One region of the Caproicibacter fermentans genome, then DNA from elsewhere that is predicted to be linked to it. Evidence: riboswitches for the same ligand, from Rfam matches in the RefSeq annotation. Region 1 holds a riboswitch; each other region holds the start of a gene.
The links. A riboswitch is a leader RNA that binds a small molecule or an ion and turns the genes downstream of it on or off. The one in region 1 is predicted to bind cyclic di-GMP.
Positions count from the first base shown of each region.

Region 2: it holds a riboswitch for cyclic di-GMP, as region 1 does, so the genes downstream of both, HCR03_RS08700 (RNA polymerase sigma factor sigma-70 region 4 domain-containing protein) here and HCR03_RS19095 (sensor domain-containing diguanylate cyclase) in region 1, are expected to answer to the same signal.
Region 3: it holds a riboswitch for cyclic di-GMP, as region 1 does, so the genes downstream of both, HCR03_RS16260 (cysteine-rich KTR domain-containing protein) here and HCR03_RS19095 (sensor domain-containing diguanylate cyclase) in region 1, are expected to answer to the same signal.

Region 1 covers NZ_CP060286.1:3,856,061-3,860,414, forward strand. The annotation lists gene HCR03_RS19090 (MBL fold metallo-hydrolase RNA specificity domain-containing protein) at 1-480, shown strand, start outside; gene HCR03_RS19095 (sensor domain-containing diguanylate cyclase) at 531-1,853, opposite strand; cyclic di-GMP riboswitch class I at 1,899-1,982, opposite strand; gene HCR03_RS19100 (2-hydroxyacyl-CoA dehydratase) at 2,083-3,381, opposite strand; gene HCR03_RS19105 (acyl-CoA dehydratase activase) at 3,393-4,354, opposite strand, start outside.
Region 2 covers NZ_CP060286.1:1,754,137-1,758,490, reverse strand. The annotation lists gene HCR03_RS08705 (ATP-dependent DNA helicase) at 1-810, opposite strand, end outside; gene HCR03_RS08700 (RNA polymerase sigma factor sigma-70 region 4 domain-containing protein) at 1,328-1,819, opposite strand; cyclic di-GMP riboswitch class I at 2,176-2,266, opposite strand; gene HCR03_RS08695 (hypothetical protein) at 2,291-2,713, opposite strand; gene HCR03_RS08690 (DUF4367 domain-containing protein) at 2,726-3,631, opposite strand; gene HCR03_RS08685 (IS110 family RNA-guided transposase) at 3,985-4,354, shown strand, end outside.
Region 3 covers NZ_CP060286.1:3,271,022-3,275,375, forward strand. The annotation lists gene HCR03_RS16250 (sigma-70 family RNA polymerase sigma factor) at 546-971, opposite strand; gene HCR03_RS16255 (helix-turn-helix transcriptional regulator) at 1,523-1,864, shown strand; gene HCR03_RS16260 (cysteine-rich KTR domain-containing protein) at 1,949-2,140, opposite strand; cyclic di-GMP riboswitch class I at 2,220-2,308, opposite strand; gene HCR03_RS16265 (acyl-CoA dehydratase activase) at 2,328-3,137, opposite strand; gene HCR03_RS16270 (2-hydroxyacyl-CoA dehydratase subunit D) at 3,142-4,354, opposite strand, start outside.

The DNA of each region.
Region 1 (4,354 bases):
AACGGCACGCTCGGCCGGATTCTGGTTGACGGAGCAAAACAGGTGAAGCTGTTCGGCGAGGAGATCGCCGTCAAGGCACAGATTCATAATTTTAAAGCTCTTTCCGGCCACGCGGACCACAACGGACTTCTGCGCTGGATCGGCGCGTTTACGCAGAAACCCAGACGTGTGTTCGTCGTGCACGGCGAGCAGGAAATCTGCCGTGAGTTTACGGAAAACCTCAACGCCCTCGGCTACCAGGCCTATGCCCCGAATTTCCAGGCCGTTGCGGATCTTTTGAGCAATTCGATTGTGAATGAGGGCGTCGAACCCATGCATGCGAAGGCAAAGGCCAGAAGGGTTCAGGCCGCGTTCGCGCGTCTGGTGGAGGCTGGACGCCGTCTGACGCGCGTGATTCAGGAAAACGAGGGGGGCGCAAACAAGGACCTCGCAAAATTTGCGGATCAGATCAATTCGCTCTGTGACAAGTGGAGCCGCTGAAAGATAACGGAAAATGGCCCGCGCAGTGCGCGGGCCATTTTCTCTGCAGCCTATGTAGCCGGATTTTGAATCATTTGCATCTTAGAAGAAACGTCCTTCTGATTTTCCGCCGTGTTTCCGACATAAATATGGTACTGGTTTTTACCGTGGGCTTTTGAATAATACAGTGCGTGATCCGCTTTTTTGTATAGTTCCCGATATTCCGCTCCGTCTTCCGGATACAGGGACACGCCGACACTGCCGCTGACTCGGTACGAAGAGTCCTCAAGGCGGATTTCGCCGAACAGATTTTTGACCGCGTTCAGTTTTTCCGTTAGGGTGTCGGAGGAGGAATAGTCCTTCATAAACACAAAAAATTCATCGCCGCCGATTCTGCCCACGATATCGGAGCAGCGAAACAGCCCGGACAATTTCTGCGCAACCTGTGAAAGAGCCGTATCCCCCTGAATGTGCCCCAGCGTATCGTTGATCCGCTTGAAATTGTCAATGTCGATCATGATGGCGGCGTGGCGGCCGCTCTTTCCCGTCCCCGCCAGAAAATCCTCAATCAGAGTTTGGGTGAAGCTCTTGTTGTAAATGCCTGTCAAACCGTCTTTGCGCGACTGCTTTAAAATTTCCAGCTCCTGTTTTTTACGCTCGTCAATATTCTTGACGTAACCGATCACTTTCAGCCCGTCACCGGAATTCCCGCTCCGGATGACGGAAGAAGAAACCCATTTTAATGTGCCGGAAGGCAGCCGCTGGCGGTATTCAAGGGTGATCTCGGGGATTTGCGAAGCACGGAAAGTTTCCAGCAGGTTTCGCCGGTCGAAGGTTTGAAAAAATTTCTCTTGATCTTCTTCATAAACGGCATGATCCGCAATGCTGTGAATCATATCGTCAAACATTTCGGTGTTTAAGAATGAAAAAGCTCTTTGATAACCCTCAAGCCCGTAAATCAGACGGTTATGGGTCAAGTCCGCCTCAAAGATGCGTTCGCAGGTTAATTCAAGCGCGGACCTGTATATCTTTTCATTTTCATACAGCTGAATTTGCAGTCTTCGGCTTTCTTTCAATTCTTCCGTTTGATTTTCAACGCAGGTCATCAGACGGTTGAAAGAAACGGACAACCGATGAAAATTATCGTTTTCATCATAACAGGAAAATCGGGCGCGAAAATCACCCCTCATCGCCCGGTTGATCGCATCCAGAAAATCAGAGGTTGGTTTGTCTACATAACGGTACCAGATCGCCAAAAGAAGGACGAGTGAAACCAATGAGGAGAGGATCACGGATTCCGCCGCAATTCTATGGAATCCGTCTGTCAGTAACGCGGTCAGAATTTCGGACAATGAAAAACCTAAAATCAAAAACCAGAACGATTTCCCTTTCACGGAATGACTCCTCCAATCCATCACCGCATGAGAATTTGCGGTGAAAAGTGCAACCGGCTGGCATGCCCTGTCGGGTTTAGCCCCTTGGCTTTGCGTCTCCGTCTTTCGGCGGATTTGCCATTTTACTTATTGGCAGGAACTATTGCATAAGAAAAGTATAAATCACAAAAAGAATCTATGCAATATGTTTTTATCCGGAAAAGATAATTCTGGAGAAATAAACAAATATTTATTTACTCTGTTGGTTAATATTTCCTTTCTGATTTGGAAGTTTTTCTCTTGCCACGGCCAGCATCAGCTTGATCCTGTTTTCCTGGTTGACTCTGGTCGCGCTGGGGTCGTAATCGATTGGAACGATGTTGGAGCGCTCGTCAACGGCTTTGATTTTGTGGATCATACCCTTGCCGCAGATATGGTTCGGCAGACAGCCGAACGGCTGCGCGCAGACGATGTTTTCATAGCCCTGTTCGGTCAGCTCCATCATTTCGGCCGTCAGCAGCCAGCCTTCTCCCATTTTATCACCGTAACCGATAATGTCCTTGACAAGGCTTTTGGTGTGAGTATAAGGAGTCGGTGCAAGAAACTTTGGCTCGGTTTTGACCGCGTCAATCAGAATGTCCTGCATTTTCGTCAGGTAGTTCATCAGTTTTTGCACCACAAATTTTTTCGCCGGGCTTCCCCCGTACAGGCGGATGTCCTCCAGACGGTTGTCCACCTTGAACAGCGCGAAGCCCATAATACCGGGAACGTTGATTTCACAGTCCTGCCCGCGCAGAAATTCCTCCAGATTGTTGTTCCCCAGCGCAGCGTATTTCACATAGATTTCGCCGACGATACCGACTTTGACCTTTGGCGTTTTCCGAACCGGAACGGCGGCGAAATCTTGAACGATCGCGTTCAGGTTTTTCCTTTGTTCTTTCAGAGACAGGCCGCGGCCCCGGTTAAACTGCTCCGAAAGGTCCGCAATCCATTTTTCAACCTTTTGCCCGCTGTCACCCTTATTGATTTCGTAAGCCTCCGTCTGATTGTGCAGCAGCATCAGCGCGTCGCCGTAAACAACGCCTGCGACAAATTTCCGCACCATGGAAAGCGTGATCTGAAAGCCCGGGTTCCGTTCCAGAAACGACAGATTAAGAGAAATCACGGGAACCTGTTCCAGGCCGGCTTTCTTCAGCGCCTTGCGCAGCAGATGGATGTAGTTGGAGGCGCGGCAACCGCCGCCGGTTTGGGTTATAATCAGCGCGGTCTTGTTTAGGTCGTATTTTCCGGAATGCAGCGCGTCAATAAATTGCCCGATGACAAGAAGAGCAGGGTAACAGGTGTCGTTATGAACGTATTTGAGCCCCTCCTGTACGATGTTGGGACCGGTTGTGCTCAGCAGTTCAAAATGATAGCCGCAGTTTTTCATAACATTGACAATCAGCCGGAAGTGAATCGGCGCCATCATCGGACACAGGATGGTGTAATCCTTTTTCATTTCCTTTGTAAACAGAAGACGCCCCTGCTTGTTGTATTTCAGCTTTGCCATAGTCGCACCCCTCACGGTTCCAGAGCGGCGAACAGGCTGCGCAGCCTGATTTTCACCGCGCCAAGGTTTGTGATTTCATCAATTTTGATCTGCGTGTAGATTTTATCGCCCTCTTCCAGAATCCTTCGGACTTCATCGGTTGTAATCGCGTCGACTCCGCAGCCGAACGAAACCAGCTGAACCAGATTCATATCCGGTCTGGAACAGACGTATTTTGCCGCGGCGTACAGTCTTGCGTGATATGTCCACTGGTTTAAAACATCCGTATGTACTTTGCCGACTCTTCGGCTGACGATGTCCTCCGTAATGACGGCGGCGCCCAGACTGACGATCAGCTTGTCGATGCCGTGGTTGATTTCCGGATCCAAATGATAAGGCCGGCCGCTTAGAATAATGATCGGAAGCTTTTCCCGCTCCGCCTGCGCGATCATCTCGTCGCCCCTTTGCCGGACCTGTTCCATGTACCGGTCGTATTCGCCGTATGCCGCTTTCGCAGCGCGCTTCACTTCTCGCACGGTGATGTCAGGAAAGCTTTTTTGCAGAATGGCGTGCATTTTGACCGGGAAGTCGCGCTTGCGGTGAATGCCGACGTAATCGTGAATCAGGTTGCGGCCCTCGAGAGTGCTCATGTTGGCGGCGATCACTTCCGGATAATAGGCGACAACCGGGCAGTTGTAATGGTTGTCGGAGATTCCTTCGTCGAAGTTGTACGACATGCAGGGGTAAAAGATATTCTGAATCCCTTCGTCGATCAGCGCCTGCACATGGCCGTGCATCAGCTTCGCGGGGAAGCAGACGGTGTCGGACGGGATGGTGCTCTGCCCGTTCAGGTACAGTTCGCGGTCCGACATCGGGGAGACCACCACTTCAAACCCGAGGGAGGTAAAAAAGCTGTGCCAGAACGGGAGCAGCTCGTACAGGTTGAGTCCCATGGGAATCCCGATTTTTCCTCTTGGCCCCGGTTCGGATTTGC
Region 2 (4,354 bases), 1.8 Mb from region 1:
CACACAGATACAGGATTTTACATAGTCAGTCAGGGGCAACCCATCCAAATCGAGCGGTAGAACGCCGGTAAAAAGGCCGGTCAGGGTGGATAACAGGCTCTTGTCCTCCATACGGTTGTTGTGAGAAATGGAAGCTCGATACCCTTTTACCCTACTGTCACAGGCATAATGGGATTTTCCCTTGCGTACCACGAAGGATAACGGCTTATCAATAATCCGCGATTCCATTAGAATTCTGGAAACCTGTGGAATGTATTCTTCGGTCAAAGCCTTTTGCAACGCGATGGTCGAGGTGGATATAATGGTTGGCAACCTGCGTTCACTAAACAGATTATGGACTGTAACCGCCAATATGTAGGCATGGGTTTTTCCCGTTCCTACCTCGGCTTCGCAGAGAGCCAGCTTGTTTTCCTGCAAAGCCTGAAGCATTTCCAGCGAGAGGGCGGCCTGATTCTCCCGGTATTCCATCCCGTGTTTTGGCAGGATGCTTACAAAAATATGACGCAGAAGATTTCTTGCCCTACGGTCGGCGCTGGGCTGCGGCACATTTCTTTCCGCGTTCGCTGCCTGTGAAAGCATTTTGTCTATTGCCTTTTGATAGCCGCCTTCGTTCAGAGGATTTTGCCTTGAAAAAAGGCGTTTTGCCTTTAAGGTCGTTAATTCTATCATGCGGTAACTGTAGGTTTTTCCGGAATAGTATTCTAAAAGCACATAGTTTCCGGCCGACAGTACAATGCGTTCCTCAGGCCGGAATAGCCCTGCTTCATAAATCTTGTTTTGAATATCCGCCATGCAGACGGGTTTGTTCATAGCTTTTAAGCCTCCTTTGCTACCTAAAGGAGCGACACAAGAATGCGGCGGAAGCAGGAAAAGGGTTTGGAAGTCTGCTGACTTGTAAGCCTGTTCCGCCGCATGGTTTCTATCGCTCCCATAGATTACGATAGATTGGTTGCATCTAAAGCAAAGGTGTGGTAGGTGTCCCGGCCGGTATTGCCGAGCTCCATAAAAGCCGCCCCTCATTCTTTCTCAAATGAGGGTGATGCGTTTTCCCGGCCGTCCTGCCGGGCTGCTCAATGCGGTGAAGCGTTCAAAGCAGAAGTATCATGATCGCCGGCAGGGATTATCGCAATCCGCCCCACCACAGAGCGTAACAGCCGCAGACATTCTCGCTCGGAGGGCAAAGCCCTCGTCTTGGCGTGTCCCGGTATGTCGCTTGTTTCTGCCGGTAAAGTACCCATCACAACCGTATTCACTTTTCAACGTACAAGCGAAAGGAAATTCTAAAAGGTCCTTTCACCCAACGTCAAAAAACGAGGGGGGTGACGAGTCACTCACTAAAAAATTTTTTTAATTTTTTTGCTGACCACTGTAAGCTGTCCCATACGGCCCTTTGATGTACGGACTCTCTGTCTGCAATCTGGCGGATTGACAGCCCTAGATAGAAATGCAATAGGAACCGCCGCCTTTGCACCTCTGTCAAAAGGCCGCTTTCAAGGAGCTTCTGTGCGGCTTTCACGGCCTTTTTCACATCGCTTCTATGTATCAGCTCCGTATCAAGGAATACCGTGGCAAGTTGTTCCGTTTCTTCCAATCCGGTGATGCTGACATTCAGACGGCTTGTCCGATTTTCGGTTACGTCTTGCTGGTGGTAGATTTCATCCGACAAAGCTTTCAATTCCAAAAAATCCTGTTCAGTTTTATCGGGGTTTTCCGCAAGGTAATCCGATAGTGTGATTTCCACAATCCGATCCGCAAATTTATAGACAATGCCTTGACTGAACTTATTCAGAGCATAATCGTTTTCCTTATAATTTTTCATAGTCCTTTCCTCCGATCTGTTTTGCTGAAATGCAAAAACAGATCGGAGGGTGGACCACGGCAATATTTTATGAATCCAGGTCGATAACGGAGGAATTTTGTCGAAAATAAAGAATCAGCACTTTGCCCCCAAAAGCAAAGTGCTGATTCTTTGACATACTGATTTATTTGAGGAAGATATGTACGGAACCCGCCGTCTTTATTTCTGCCTCCCGGAAAGATCAGGGCAAATAGTCATACAAAACTCCTTACGCCATTTGCATACGGCGAGAGTCTTGTATTTAGAGCCCTAATTATCCGTCAAAAGCCGTAAAAGATGGCAAGAGCCTGCCCAAAAAGGGCAGGCTCTGCGAGGTTTTTGGCAGCCCGGCTATCATAACGCTTTGAAAGGCGCTTTAGACCCTCGGCTTTGCGTCCCTATCTTTAGATAGGTTTGCCCATATGCGTTTACCGTTTTTTATTAGATTTAGCATTAGACCACAGTGACATAGAAAGACTCTGACCGAGAATCCGAGCTTCCAGAACTATCTTTAGCAAATATTGTTACAGAAACTCTATATTCCCTTCCGGGAGTTCCGCTATAGTAAATCGTATTTCCATAATTGAAAGCATTGCTTCTCGTCATTCCACTGTCGCTTTGTGTAAAGGTCTTAACATATTGCCAATATGTACCTTCATTTTCATAGATTACTATACTTTCTGCGCCGATCTGTGCCATTTGATAATTTGCAACAACTGAAAACTCGACTGCTATTCGGCCATTCGACGCTGGCAAAGCATTTATCGAATATGAACTGATTTGATGACTTTCTTGCACTGCCGCATAAGCCGGAACATTCAAAGAAAAAGTAAACACGAGTAAGAAAACAAATGCCAAAATTTTATTCTTTTTCATTTTTTTTCCTCCTTAATAAATAGAATCAATCATTTTTTCTAACTCAGGAACGGATAATGTCGTATTAATAGAGCATTCTAGAGAGCCGACGTACCAAGCAGCAGTGATGAAATCATCATTATGAAAGATATAGTGCTCAATATTTCCTGACAAATATTTTTGGACGTCCTGTTCACCTTTTTCGAAATTCTTATTAATCCCTCCCTTATGTTGAATAATTGTTATGACGATGTCATCATCTCCATTCACATATGGTGCACTAAATTCAACATCACCAGTTTCGGGGTATTCCTGTACCCATACTTCTTGCAACTTAAATTCTGAAGGAATATCCTTTGGTATAACTGCTGCATTAATTCCATATTGACGCAATGCGTCCTGAAGGCTAGCATATTTACTTTTAATTTTATCGGAACTTGCCTGCTCAGAAGATGTCGAAGTCTGGCCAAATTTAAATTGTTCTGCTGTCCAATGACCAATCATCTGAAAAACACTACCATAACCGAGAACTGGAATAGATACCATCGCAATCAAGCAGGCTAACACTATTGCTGACATAATTACTGTACGGCGTAAAGTATATTGCTTTTTCTTTGCATTTTTTTTTTCTAACGGGACAACGGCAGGCGTAATTTTGTTATCCTTCAAAGCCTCTTCTTTATATAATAAATTTGTCTTTCCAACCTGAGTATTGTAGTAAGTCTTAAACTCATTCCATGCTTGATCTACATTGACCGTTTCATAATTAGACGATTCTTTCTCTTTCTTACAAATTAATTCTGTGATCTTCATGATATAGTCAGTGTCCAGTTTATCCTCATTTGTCGCTACAAAATTCTGTTGAAGCAATGATTCCAACTCTGGAACGCTGAGCTTTTCCAGCTCAATGTAAGAATTATCACATGTACTATCTGACATTCAATAACCTCCTCGTATAATAAGTTTTGTAGGGCGAAAACGCCCCAAAAATAGAATACCGGCAGGCTTTGAGATGCCCGTGATATAATGCTGTCAAGTCGGCAGGGACAAGCTCTAATTCCTCCTGTTGGGCCGTAAGGCTGCTTCACAGATAGTCTGTTCCCCTGAGCCGGAAGTTAGCTGCAAACTCATTAGCTGTTTGCCGGAAGCAAGGCCGCCCTTTTAGCAGTGAGGGATATCGCATTGGCCTTTTCCGGAATGATTCTAATACGCGAGGTTGCTGATGCTCCGGTTATCATGGGTATCTTAAAACCTGCCGACTTGAAAATCCCACTGTGGGGGAGGTGATATTTTTGAATCCACTTTACGTTGGCATTGATGTGAGCAGCAAAAATAACGTCGCTTACCTCATGAAGCCGGATGGAGCCAAACACAGCAGCTTTTCCGTGCAGAACAACCGTGGTGGTGCTAAACTGATGTCTGAGAGAATTGTGTCCGCACTTACCGCGATGCAGCTCAGCGACGTGATGATTGGCCTTGAGGCCACCTCCATCTATGGGGACTGCCTCGTTTATGCGCTCCGGGAAGATGGCAGATTGGGACGGTTTCAACGGAAGATCCATGTTCTCAATCCCAAGCAGGTCAGAAAGTTCAAGGAAGCCTATTCCGATCTGCCCAAGAACGATTTCGTGGATGCCTTCGTGATTGCCGACCATCTCAGAT
Region 3 (4,354 bases), 590 kb from region 1:
AAACCATACCCATATAAAAATGACAGCCGCGCCGATTATAAGATAGAGCAGTCATACGGCTGGCGCGTTTCGGCGCGGCTGTCCCCTTGTTTCGATTTGCTTTTTATGTTTACAGACATTCCGGACGAACAGGCGGCGTACCTGTTACCATAGGAATCGCACCTCCCCCCATTCTGATGGCGGGCCGTTCTCATTGCCTGCGAGCGGTTTCGAGCCAAATTCCAAATTTGGCTCTGCACGCCTCGGACTGTGACTGAACGGAAGTTTCATTGCATACAGATGCTTGCCGCAGAGCCGCCCTGCGTCTGAAAGACGCTGTTCTGCTTACGGCGCTGATGTTTTTCGCTCCCTTTCCGTTACGCTGAAAATCAATCATCCCCTCTCCCGCGTAAGGAAAGATCGTGGCGCGCCCGCCGTCCGGCTCCCTGTATGCCGCTGCTTGCGGTATGTATCCGGCTTGTCCCTTATTCGATTTTCAAGGTTCAGCGAAGAATAAAAACATATCCCTCATAAGCCTTTTCATCTTCAGGGCAAAAGTTGCTCCCTTAAATGAAATTTTTGAGGACTGCCTCCATATTTTTCAGCGCCTTATTGATAGAACGTGAGATTTGACTTTTATTTACCCCTTCTGCCTTAGCAATGGCACTTTTGCTCATTCCCAAGAAGTAATGAGCATAGATGCGCTTGGCCTGCTTATCCGGCAAGGCGGCGATGGCAGCGTGAAGCTGCTCAGCCGTCACTTTGCGCTCATAGATTTCGCAGGGGGACAGGGACACGAACAGGATGTCACGCTCGATGCCGTCGCCGCGATCCAGAGAGTAATACGCCTTATGACGGTATCTCCGCAGATAGTAGGCGGCTTCGGCGTGTTCATAGGAATCCATGAGTGCCGCAACCTCGTCCGGTACCTCAATGATGCAGTCGGTGGTATAAAAATCGGGATAATAGTCCCGCAGATTGATCTTGACCATTTTCTTTTCCTCCGTTTCGATTTTTAGGCTTGGGCAAATCGAAACAGAGGATGGAGGGGAGCGGCAGAGGGGCTTTATATCACACCGCGTCTAACGTACCAGAAATATTTATCCAGAGAAAAGAAGATAAAAAACGTACCAAAGCAGAATATCCTCCGCATGGTACGTCGAAATTGATACAAATTACATACTATTATGTCATAGCTTGCATATGCAAGGTTAGAATTTATCCTTATGGAGCAATAACTTTTTTTAAGCGATTACCTTGGAAGATTGCCCATAGAATATTCAGGCCATCTGCTAAACTGCCACCTTTCTATAAAAGTGGTATTTTGGTAGTAAAAACAACATCTGCCAAAGCTCCTTTCAGTTTGCTTTGGCAGGTGACTCATTTGATTTTGGATGCATTAATATAACCCGCCAAAGCAGTCTTTTTTTTCTTGCCTTGTCCGGCTGTTATTTTTGTGAAATATGTTGCATGCAAATATGACGCACAACCACATTATGTAATCATCTTTTTTCTACTAAACTTAGATAAGAGGTGATACATAATGCACTATGACATGAAGCGAATGGGTACTATCATTCAAGGAGCCCGTATATCGCGCGGAATGACACAAACAGCGCTTGCTGACAAAATAGAAGTTTCTTTAAGAACCATCATTGCCATTGAAACTGGAAAACGAAATCCAACATTTGAGGTCCTTTATAAAATCATTCAAGAATTAAGTATTCCAGCTGATCTTATTTTTCGTCCCGAGGATGTAACTGGTACGCCAGAGCAGGAACAATTTATTCGGGAGTTCCGGGATGCTAACGAGCAAGAACAGCAAATTGCTATTGCATCAGCAAGAGGTATTTGGAAAGAACTCCGCCATGAAAACAAGGGATAGTATTTGAACTAACTTAACCACAAGTACAATCAACTTTATAGATCATGTACAAGGAGAGCCGATAACTGTGATTAATCTCACATGTTATCGGCTCTGCGTCTCAGCGGCTGGCTCTTTGATAACTGATATTTTCAGATGTCGTACATTTATTAGTGTCTCATGTTTGCACTTAGGACAAAATAGCGGAAAGTTTTTAAGGATTGTATCCTCACGGATTTTTAGACGTGTCTTGTTATTACAAACAGGGCATAATACCCATTTGATTTCCGTCGTAATATCACTCCTGTCATAGTTTTATCATTCATAATCAAAACATATCTTGACTCTATCCGGAGTGGCAGAGTCAAGATATGTTTTTTGCAACCAGACTATCATAGTACGTTTATTTACCTTAGACTCTTGGCTTTATGCCCCTGCCTTTCGGTCAGTTTGCCTTTTCTGATATTTAATTTTATATGCTAAATTAAGAAATTTGGACCTGCATTTTTTCAGTGTTATGCCTGCCAATTAAAGCAGCTCCGATTGCGCCGTTGAACTGCGGATAATTTGCCTTGTAAATATCGCACATCAGTTCATCTTCCAACGCAGATCGAAGAGCATCATTGTTAGCGCCGCCTCCGGTCATCATCACATCGCCATCCGACTTATATTTACGCGCCATTTTGGCGATACGGTTTGCCATGGCTATATGCATACCTGCAAGGATATCACTTCGGCTTTTCTTTTGAGCAAGAAGAGAGATCACTTCCGTCTGGGCGAAAACGGCGCAGGTGCTGTTGATTTGACAGGGGTCTGTACTCTCTTTCGCAAGCGAAGCAATCTGATCAATGGTAGTTTCCAGAAGATCAGCCACGACCTCCAAGAACTTTCCTGTTCCAGCGGCGCATTTATCATTCATTGTAAAATTAACGATATGTCCATCGGGGCCAAGGCTGATGATCTTGCTGTCTTGGCCTCCGATATCAATGATCAAGCGCGGATGCACGTTTTCAGGGGCTGTCAATTGTACACCGCAGGCATGAGCGGTGATTTCTGAAATTGTGGCATCTGCGAGGCCGATACTGCGCCTGCTGTATCCGGTTGCGGTGATTACGGCGATATCATTGCGTGTGATACTTTGGCTCGCATAGATCTTTTCCAGCAATTTGGCCGCAGTTTCCTCACAGTCGATGCCTGTTGGAAGAAGTTCAGCGCCTAAAACACAGTTATCCTTTATCAATGCCGCTTTCAGGTATGTCGAACCGGCATCCAGCCCCACATAATAGTTTCCCATGTATTTATCTCCTTTGTTCTATCAATTCAACAAACGCTTCCAGACGGATTTTTACCTGTTCTGCATCCTCGGCGGAGAAATCTGTTTCCACACGCAGAACCGGAATATCAAGCTTATCTGCCAGCTGTTCCACCATGGACAATTCGAAGTCGTAAGGCGTGCAGCCGCGCAGGATATGATAAATAACGCCCTCCGCTTTCGTCTGACGCAGTTTTTCTGTGAGACTGCTGAGGCGATCGTCCGTCTGCTCGAATACCGGACACGTACATGCGCAGACATATCGCGCCGTAAGCGCACGTAAGATGCCGTCTGTACTGTACTCATCAGGAACAACGGGGTCATATAAAAGCCTCCCCGCCATACACGTCTCGTCTCCGACAATCTGTGCCCCCAGACCTTCCATCAAAAACGGCAGTTTATAGTTTGGAAATGTAATGGGAGAGCCTGCGATAAAGATACGCGGCTTTTTCCTTTTCAAAGGCTGCATGGCAGCTGCTTTTTGGGAAAGTCCGGCATTTAGTATTTTCGCGTGCTGCGCCCAGCTTTCCGGCGTATCATAGCAATAGCTGTTCAGCACAGCCATAACCTGTGAACCCGTGACAGGCGGATTGTCGGATGAGAGCAAGCCGTATAGTTTATATGCTTCCTGCTGTGCCGCATTAATGCTTTTGCAGGATTCAATCAGTTTCCGGTTGGAGAACCTGCGGCCCGTTTCTTTGGAAATACTTTTCATGAGAGCATGCATGTTTTGCAGGTTCTGCGCAAAGCGTTCCTCCGACTTATCCATTTCAATTGGCAAGGGAATAACCGGAAGGTACTGCGACAAAAGCGCAGCGCTTTTTCGCTTGCCATCGCAGGTCATCGGCAGCACTGCCAGCCTGCACTGCTGATAGATCGGCATGACGCGCATTGCGTGAAAACCGGCAGTTGCCTTCAGGACTGGGCAGGCATCACGCGGGACGATCTCATCCCCGATCATCGCCGCAACGCTGTGCCCAGCGCATAAGCGCAGCGGCCTGTAGCCGAATGCGTATATCATTTCATCCGGCACCATCACGCAGTAGCTACCTATGTACTCGTTGTCATCCTTTTCAAAATCGACGAATGTTCTTTTAAGAACATTCGTAAAATATTCAAGCCCCTTGGGAACATCTCCTATGGATGTCAACTGTTTCAGTGAACCAGCCGAAACGCGCGAAATATTTCGCTTATAACGT